DNA from 2 places in the Paenibacillus sp. YAE3 genome. Region 2 is predicted to be linked to the other one. Evidence: riboswitches for the same ligand, from Rfam matches in the RefSeq annotation. Region 2 holds a riboswitch; the other holds the start of a gene.

Region 1 (4,625 bases), on a different contig from region 2:
CGGCTTGGCAGGGCTTACAGCGGTGGCCGTCGTCGCAGCCTTTTGGCTTTACGCCAAAAACCGCAAAGATCTGCGCGTCTATTCCGTGCTAACGCTTATTTTTGTGATCGTGCAAGCATTGATGGGGGCGCTCGCCGTCATTTATGACCAATCGTCCGCCGTGTTAGCGCTTCATTTTGGATTTTCGCTCATTGCTTTCGCCAGTTCGCTTATGCTTGCCCTCGGGGCCCGAAAAATGGACCGGGAAAAGCAAACGGATTCTCCCGAGGATCAACCGGCCGTTTCGCCCGGCTTCCGCACTTTTGTATGGTCGATTACGATCTACTCGTACCTTGTGGTCTACGTCGGGGCTTACGTCAGCCATACGAGCTCGGCCGGGGGCTGTTCCGGCTGGCCGCTGTGCAACGGGCAATTTATACCGACGCTCACGGGAAGCGTGGCCATCGCGTTTGTTCACCGGTTGGCGGCATTGCTGCTGTTGATCGCCGTCGTGGTCATGGCCATTTGCGCGTATAAGCTGCACCGGAACAGCAGGGAGATTCGAACGCTGGGAGGCGCCGCCGCCGTATTGTGCCTTCTGCAGGTGTTCAGCGGCGCGGGCATCGTGTACACGCTGGGCAACCCGGAGGTTTACATTTTTGCGGCGCTGCTTCATAACCTGCTCATTTCCTCGTTGTTCGGCGTCCTGTGTTACTTGAGCGTACGGGTATGGCAGCTCGGCAAAGAGCCCGTCGAACAACTGAAGCCTGCATCAAATGTGTAAGTGCAAGGCATCATAAACATTTGCCTAAAGCAAAGTCCGCGAGTTTCGTCTTCGAGGGCTTTGTTTGGTCTTATCAAGAATGTACTTATCCGAAACTATACGCCGGGAGAGAAGCCCATGCTGCGAACACTGCTTGGAGAAATGCCGCGCCAGAACAAGGGACTGATTGGGGAAGCCATGGATGCGATGCACCGCACCATCGGGCTGCTTCAAAAGGAAATGGACAAAAACGACGACCCGAGCCATGACTTCCGGAAGCTGGACATATGGACGCGGGGGCTGGTATCCTCATTGGACGAGCTGGAACAAAGCTTGTTTGCCGCCGCCTATTTCCGCAAATCGGTCAAGGCCGGATACGTGGACGACATGAACGTTCAGGAGCAGACGGAATATGCAAGATACGCCTATTTTTACAAAAACGGCTTTATCCGCGTCTTTTCGGTTTTGGATAAGCTCGGCACGGTGCTGAACGAACTTTTTGATCTGAATACGGCCAAAGTGAAGGAGCATTACTCGTATTTCACCGTCCTCCGCAGGCTCCGGGAACTGGAACGTTGTCCGGCGCTGGAGGGCGAGCTGAATTCCGTCAAAAACGAATACCGCGACGCGCTGAACGTGCTGCGCAAACGGAGGAACGCGGAGATTCATTACATGAATGCGGAGATGCAGGACGACCTGTGGCAGCGGCATCAGGGCCTGCATGCCAAGGTGGAGCTGGAGGACCTGGATCAGCATTTGGAGGATCTGCGGCAGGGGCTTGACATGGTCTGCAAATCGTTGATCGCGGTATACCGGTATGCAGGGAGACTGTGGTCCTAAAATCCAACAAATTTCCTTTTGACAAGAAGCGGAAAAGTGATTATACTGAATCACGTGAAAAAATAATATTGTTTGCATACATTTTTTCTTATCGAGAGAGGCGGAGGGACAGGCCCGATGAAGCCCGGCAACCGATTCGAGAAGCGGCCCGCGAGGCCAAAGTCCCGAATGACATGGTGCTAATTCCTACAACTGCAGGCGACCCTGCAGGTTGGCAGATGAGAAGAGGAAGCGACTTCGAATAGAAGAGCCCTTTTTGATTCCGTCAAGAGGGCTTTTTATTTTGTCTACTTATGTCGAAGAGCGGCAGTTTATTGATAGATTGGACGCAAGGCTTAAGCTTTAAGAAAGCAAGGAAGGAGAGCTTCGGATTGATTGAATTAAAACAAGTAACCAAAAGATACGGCAAAGGTACGAAGACGACGGAAGCTCTATCCGGCCTTAACCTTTCCATTAAAAAAGGAGAGATCTTCGGGGTCATCGGACATTCCGGCGCCGGCAAAAGCACGCTGATCCGCTGCATGAACCTGCTCGAACGCCCGACGTCCGGCGAGGTATGGGTCGATGGCGTGGATTTGACCAAGCTCGGCAAGCAGCAGCTGCAGACCAAGCGCAGGGAAATCGGCATGATTTTTCAGCATTTCAATCTGCTGAGCTCGGCAACCGTCTACGACAACATCGCGTTTCCGCTGCGGCTCGCCCATGTGGATAAAGCCAAAATCGCGGACAAAGTGAACGAACTCCTTCAGCTTGTCGGGCTGGAGGATCACCGCGACAAATATCCGGCGCAGCTGTCCGGCGGCCAGAAGCAAAGGGTCGGCATTGCCCGCGCGCTTGCCAGCGACCCGCAGGTGCTGCTGTGCGACGAAGCCACATCGGCTTTGGATCCGCAGACCACCGATTCGATACTCAAGCTGCTGCTTGACATCAACCAAAAATTCAACCTGACCATCGTCCTCATCACTCATGAAATGCATGTCATCCAAAGCATTTGCGACCGCGTCGCCGTCATTCATCAAGGCGGCATCGTGGAGGAGGGGGCCGTGGCCGAAGTGTTCCTGAAGCCGCAGCATCCTGTGACCCGCGAGTTTATCCTCGGCGAGGCGGGAGAATCCGCCCAGCTTGCGCTGCAGGCGCCGCATGACGGTTCGTCCAAGCTTTGCAAGCTTACGTTCCTGGGGGAAAAAACGTACGACTCGATTTTATCCCGGACGGCAAGGGAAACCGGCGTCGATTTCGCGATTTTGCAGGGGACGATTTCGAAGATTAAGGACATCCCTTACGGCCAGTTGATCGTTCGCCTGGAAGGCGAAGCCGGGCCGATCGAGGAAACGATCCGGAAGGTTCGGGACGAAGGTTTGGACGTGGAGGTGTATGACTGATGTTCGGTATTGATTTTTCGCTGCTGGATTGGAACGAAATCGGCGTAGCCAGCGCGGATACGCTGAAAATGCTCGTTTCCTCCGCGGTGTTTACGTTTATTCTCGGCCTGCCGCTTGGCGTGCTGCTGTACCAGACGTCGCGATCGAACACCGGTTGGGTGCGGATCGTCTACAACGTGCTGTCGGTGATCGTCAACATTTTGCGTTCCGTGCCGTTTATCATCCTGATCGTCGCTTTGATCCCGTTTACGACATGGATCGTTGGCGTATCCTATGGAGTGCTCGGGACGATTCCGCCGCTGGTGATCGCGGCCGCGCCGTTTTTTGCCAGACTGGTGGAGACATCGCTGCGCGAGGTAGACCGGGGCGTGCTGGAAGCCGCGCAGTCGATGGGCGCTTCCACCTGGCAGATCATCATGAAGGTGCTGCTGCCGGAAGCCAGACCGGGCCTGCTTGCAGGCATTACGATCACGGTCGTCACGCTGGTATCCTATACGGCCATGTCCGGCATGGTCGGCGGCGGCGGGCTTGGAGACCTTGCGATCCGTTACGGTTATTACCGGTACGAGAAGGAAGTCATGATCATTTCCGTGCTGTTTATGATCGTTTTGGTGCAGGTGTTGCAGATGGCCGGGGACCGGCTCGTCAAGCATTTTACGCGCAAATGATAGAAGGGTAATTCCATCCGAACCTTCGGATGTCGGGAGAGCTTCGGCGCCTGCATGTGGTTTCCGCTACAAAGGAAAGACATGCGCCAAGTTCTCCAATCATAAATCTTATTAAGTCGATCAATTAAAGGGGGATTTACAATGAAAAAAGGATTGTTTGCACTGCTCAGCCTCATTCTCGTGGTGGCGCTCGCCGCTTGCGGAAACAAAAACGCCGAGGAGAAACCGGCGGCAGGCGGGGAAAACAAAGGGACGGAAGCCAAAACCGTCACGTTGACGGTCGGAGCTACGGCCGTACCGCATGCGGAAATTTTGAAGCACATTCAGCCGGCGCTTGAAAAAGAAGGCGTAAAACTGGAAATCAAGGAATTTTCCGATTACGTGCAGCCTAACGTTCAAACGTTCCAAAAGCAGCTTGACGCAAACTTCTTCCAGCATAAACCGTATCTTGACGACGAAAACAAAACCCGCAACATGGATCTCGTCCCTGTCGTAGCCGTGCACGTGGAGCCGCTTGGCGCGTATTCCAAAAAGGTGAAATCCGTGGACGAAATCAAAGACGGCGCAGTCGTCGGCATTCCGAACGACAAAACGAACGGCGGCCGTGCGCTGAGCCTGCTGGCGAAAAACGGGCTGATCAAACTGAAACAAGACAACATGATTCAAGCCACCGTCAAAGACATCGTGGAAAATCCGAAAAACATCAAAATCAAAGAGCTTGACGCCGCCATGCTTCCACGCCAATTGGACCAATTCGATCTGGCGGTCATCAACACGAACTACGCGCTGGATTCCGGCATCGATCCCGTGAAAGAAGCGCTGTTCATGGAAGACAAAGATAATCCTTACGCGAACATTCTCGTAGCCCGCCCGGACAACAAAGATTCCGACGCGATCAAAAAGCTGGCTGCGGCGCTGACTTCCGACGACGTCAAAAAATTCATCGAAGACCAATACAAAGGGGCCGTCATTCCGGCATTTTAATCGCTTAAG
Region 2 (4,625 bases):
AAAAAGGATTGACCATTTTCGATGATGTGGTATCATTTGGAATAACAGCATAATAACGGGGAAGCACCTCTCTTGAACTTCAAGGGGGGTGCTTTTTTTGTTGTGCTGATTCTAAAGGGAGGTAGTAAGATGCAGACCGTATTCATGAACCGAATGGTGAAGGAAAGCAAACAAGGGGGAAAATGGGCCGAAGTATGGATCGATGAGGGGGAAGGCGTCTGGAAGCTTGGCTGGAGGGATGTGGAAGGGGGCGGCAGCGTATCGGAACAGACCTGGTATGAAGGCGGTTCATGGAATGAGATGCTCCATATATACCGCCACGGTCTGGCCGTGAAATTGGGCGAGGGTTTCCGTCCGGTCATTGACGGCATCTTTCACGACGAAGAGGAGCAAAAAGGAAAAAGCCAAAACGCGCAAAAGCTGTATTGCTACAGCGAGCTGAACTACGACGAGGAGCTTTACAACGAGCTGTGCGCCTGGCGGCGCAAAAAAGCGGCGGCCGAGCGAAAGGCACCTTATTTTATCGCAACGAACCGGCTGCTGCGGCTGATCGGCACGTTCGTGCCGATGACCTTGGACGAGCTGCTGCAGCTGCCCGGCGTCGGGGACAACAAGGCGGCGGAATACGGCGCGGAGCTGCTGGAAATAACAGCAGGGCGTAAACGCAGCCACGGCTTCCCGCTGGATTGGGTGCAGGACGAGCTGGACGAGGCGACCTACGAGGCTTGGGTATACAAGCAGAAGGAGCAGAAATATAAGCAGGATCTCGATCGATACCGGACCAAGCAAATGCTGCTCCAAGGCATCCAAAACGGCAAAAGGCTTGAGGCAATGGAGCAGGAAACCGGCTTGACGAGACGGGAGCTGGTGGAAGCGCTGGAACAGCTGGAGAAAGAAGGTTACGACGCCGAAAGCCTGATCGCCGGGGAACTGCAGGAAATGCCGGAAGCGGAGCAGGAAGAGGTGTGGAAGGCTTTCGAGGAGCTGGGGGACACGCTGCTGAAGCCGGTCATGCACCGCGTATACGGTCAGGAAGCAGCGGCGGGACCGCTGATGGAGCTCCGGTATGAACGCCTGCGTTTGATCCGGATCCGGTTCCGGAAGGAAACGGGCAGCCGCCGGCATGCGGGATAACCTGCAGGTCGCGGGCTCCGGGCGTTAGGTGCGGCGATAAACGGAAGAAGACGCGTGGGGCACGGAGCGCGGGGACAATGCCGGGATGACGGGCCGTACCGCGAATGAATACGGATCACTGCTTCTTATCCATGCCGCTTAAGACGCAAAAAGGACGAAGATGCTTTACGTGCACGTGGAATGCAGCTTAAGCCAATCTTCGTCCTTATTCTAAATCGACCGTCTTTCAGATCCAGTCCTTCTTGCGGAAAATCAGCAGCATGCTGACGGCGAGCACGGCCATGATTCCGATTACGACAAAATATCCGTAAGCCGTATGCGTTTCGGGCATGTTGTCGAAGTTCATGCCATAGATTCCGGTAATGACCGTGAGCGGCATGAATATGGTCGTGATGGCGGTAAACACGCGCATGATTTCATTCGCGCGGTTGGCGATGCTGGACTGGTAGGCTTCGCGAAGGTTGCCCATCAGATCGCGGAACGTATCGAAGGTTTCAGAAATTTTGACGGCATTTTCATAAATATCGCTAAAATATTTTTGCAGCTGATCGTCGATCAACCGAAGATCCCGTTTATTGAGCGTATTGATCAGTTCTTTTTGCGGTCCCAGCACCTTTTTCAGCCACAGGATTTCGCTTCGCAAACCGATGATTTCGTTCAGGTGCGATTTTTTCGTGTGCATCAGGATATCTTCTTCCAGCTTTTCGATTTTGGCTTCGATCCGGTCGCCTACGGTGAAGTAGTTGTCAACGACAAGGTCGATCAGCAAATACAAAAAGCGGTCGGGGGTGCTGACTTCCTGCTCCCATAAAATCGGCTTCAGGGAACGCAGCTCGTGAATTTTTTGTTTGGTCACCGTGATAATAAAATGGCGGCCCAAAAAGACGTTCAGCGCACGCAGGAAAATTTCCTCGTCATCGAAACGGATGGAATTCACGACGATAAAATAATGGTTTTCGTAAATTTCGAGTTTGGGGCGCTGTTCCTCTTCGCTCAAGCAGTCTTCCACCGCCAGATCGTGAAGGGAAAATAAAGGCTGCAAAAGCGCCAGATCTTCCACGTCCGCATCGATCCAATAGAATCCTGCAGGCGGGGCAGTCAGCGTGGTTTGGATGTCATCGATCGGGCTGAAAACGCCCTCGTTTACCAACCGGATTTTCATCTGATCTCACTCCTTTATCCCGACATGCGGCGCATGTTCAGGAAACGCTTGTTTAGGGCATAGGAAAGAAATCAGCGTTGCCGGTCGTTTTTTTCGGGGAATTAAAAGAGGAATCCGCGGTAGACAAAAGCGAAAACTTCCCTGCGCCGGCAAGCCGATTTCAGTTCTATGCGGTTGTGTTCATTTGCATTCAGCTTCGGGCTCGGGTCGCCTTCCATCTCATGTCACCTCTTGTTTTAGGTTCAAACACTTGTCTAGTATAACGCCGGGCCATGGACCTTTCAAGAAAAAAATCGCGCCTGGCGCCGTCCTGTTACAGCGTATGACAAAGGCTGGAAAAACGTGTGGGCTCCTCTTGCGGCATTTGCCCGAAAGCTTCTTGACGAAGGATGGGATTATGATTTAAAGTAAGGAACAAGATCAAATAAAACTGAATACAGCGAAATCTTATCAAGAGCAGGTGGAGGGACTAGCCCAATGAAACCCGGCAACCGGCGCGAATGCGCACGGTGCTAATTCTTGCAGGAACGTGAAGCTGCTTTGCGCAGCGGTTTCTGACAGATGAGAGAGGCGTAAAATATAACGAACATGACCTTTCTCTATGCAGGAAGGTCATTTTTGTTTTATATGCACCTTGCTCCCCCGTATGATTTTCGCCACCTTCGAAAAGGAGTGTTGAATCATGCCGATTAAAATTCCGGATGCCCTGCCGGCCAAAGAAATTCTAAACGGAGAAAATATTTTCGTCATGGATGAGAGCAGAGCGTACCATCAGGACATTCGGCCGCTTCGCATCGCCATCCTGAACATCATGCCGACCAAAGAGACGACGGAAACGCAGCTGCTCCGCCTGCTGGGCAACTCCCCGCTGCAGGTGGAAATTACGCTGCTGCATCCGCAGTCGCACACGTCGAAAAATACGTCCGTGGAACACTTGGAGGCATTTTACAAGACGTTCGACGAAGTGCGCCACCGCCGTTTCGACGGGATGATCATTACCGGCGCGCCGGTGGAACGTTTGGATTTCGAAGACGTGTTCTATTGGGATGAGCTCGAGGAAATCATGGATTGGTCCAAAACGAACGTCACCTCGACGCTGCATATCTGTTGGGCCTCGCAGGCCGGCCTGTATCATCATTTCGGGGTGCCGAAGTGGGATTTGGCCAAAAAATGCTTCGGCGTGTTCCCGCATACGGTCAACCGGCAAAACGTAAAGCTTCTTCGCGGTTTCGACGAAGTGTTTTATGTACCGCATTCCCGCCATACGGAGGTCCGCCGTGAAGACATCGAAGGCATCGACGAACTCGAAATTTTGTCCGAATCCGAGGAAGCGGGCATCTATTTGGTGGCAACGAAAGACGGCAGACAGATTTTCGTCACGGGTCATTCCGAATACGACGCCTATTCCTTGAAGTGGGAGTACGAACGGGATATCGCCAAGGGCATGGAGATGGACATTCCGAAGCATTATTACCCGAATGACGACCCGAGCCAAACCCCGCCGGCGATCTGGCGCGCCCATGCAAACTTATTATTCTCTAATTGGCTGAATTACTATGTATATCAAGAAACGCCCTACGACATCGGCGAGGTCGCCGAAGTTTGGCCGCAGATCTAGGCTGTATACTTGAGGAGATTATGGGGGAAACCGACATGGAGAAAAGAAAAGCATTAAACATCGAAAGCCGATTGGCGCAAATCGGTTCGCAGGAGGATCCGGTCACGGGAGCCGTAAACTTTCCGATTTACCAGGCCACGGCGTTTCGCCATCCGAAGCTCGGCCAAAGCACGGGATTCGATTACGCACGGACGAAAAGCCCGACGCGCAAAGTTCTGGAGGAAGCAGCCGCTGAACTGGAGTCCGGAGACGCCGCTTTTGCGTGTAGCTCGGGCATGGCTGCTCTGCAAACGATTTTTTCCCTGTTCAAGCAGGGCGATCATTTGATCGTATCGCTTGATTTGTACGGCGGAACATACCGGCTGCTGGAGCGGATCCTTTCGAAATTCGGCGTCAGCGCGTCGTACATCGATACGAATGATCTGGATGAGCTCGAAAAATCGAGACGCCCGGAAACGAAGGCGGTCTTCATCGAAACGCCGTCCAATCCGCTGATGATGATTACGGACATCGAGAAGGTGGCTGCTTGGGCGAAACGCCATGAACTGCTGACCATCGTGGACAATACGCTGCTGACGCCGTTTTTTCAGCGCCCGATCGAACTTGGCGCAGACATCGTCATTCACAGCGCGACCAAATATTTGGGCGGACATAACGACGTGCTCGCCGGCCTGATCATCACGAAAGGAAAAGAGCTGTCGGAAGAAATGT

Evidence for each region. Region 2 has a riboswitch for S-adenosylmethionine ahead of metA (homoserine O-acetyltransferase MetA). Riboswitches for the same ligand answer to the same signal wherever they lie in the genome.
Region 1: linked by a shared signal. The riboswitch ahead of AC27KL_RS13805 (methionine ABC transporter ATP-binding protein) and the one ahead of metA (homoserine O-acetyltransferase MetA) in region 2 are both predicted to bind S-adenosylmethionine.

What each region holds. Positions count from the first base shown of each region.
Region 1 covers NZ_BAAIYF010000006.1:219,414-224,038, reverse strand. Annotated here, with positions in the region: gene AC27KL_RS13815 (COX15/CtaA family protein) at 1-763, shown strand, start outside; gene AC27KL_RS13810 (Cthe_2314 family HEPN domain-containing protein) at 881-1,582, shown strand; SAM riboswitch class I at 1,668-1,807, shown strand; gene AC27KL_RS13805 (methionine ABC transporter ATP-binding protein) at 1,954-2,964, shown strand; gene AC27KL_RS13800 (methionine ABC transporter permease) at 2,964-3,632, shown strand; gene AC27KL_RS13795 (MetQ/NlpA family ABC transporter substrate-binding protein) at 3,774-4,616, shown strand.
Region 2 covers NZ_BAAIYF010000004.1:204,821-209,445, forward strand. Annotated here, with positions in the region: gene AC27KL_RS09610 (HRDC domain-containing protein) at 130-1,134, shown strand; gene corA (magnesium/cobalt transporter CorA) at 1,361-2,296, opposite strand; SAM riboswitch class I at 2,741-2,864, shown strand; gene metA (homoserine O-acetyltransferase MetA) at 2,979-3,914, shown strand; gene AC27KL_RS09625 (aminotransferase class I/II-fold pyridoxal phosphate-dependent enzyme) at 3,950-4,625, shown strand, end outside.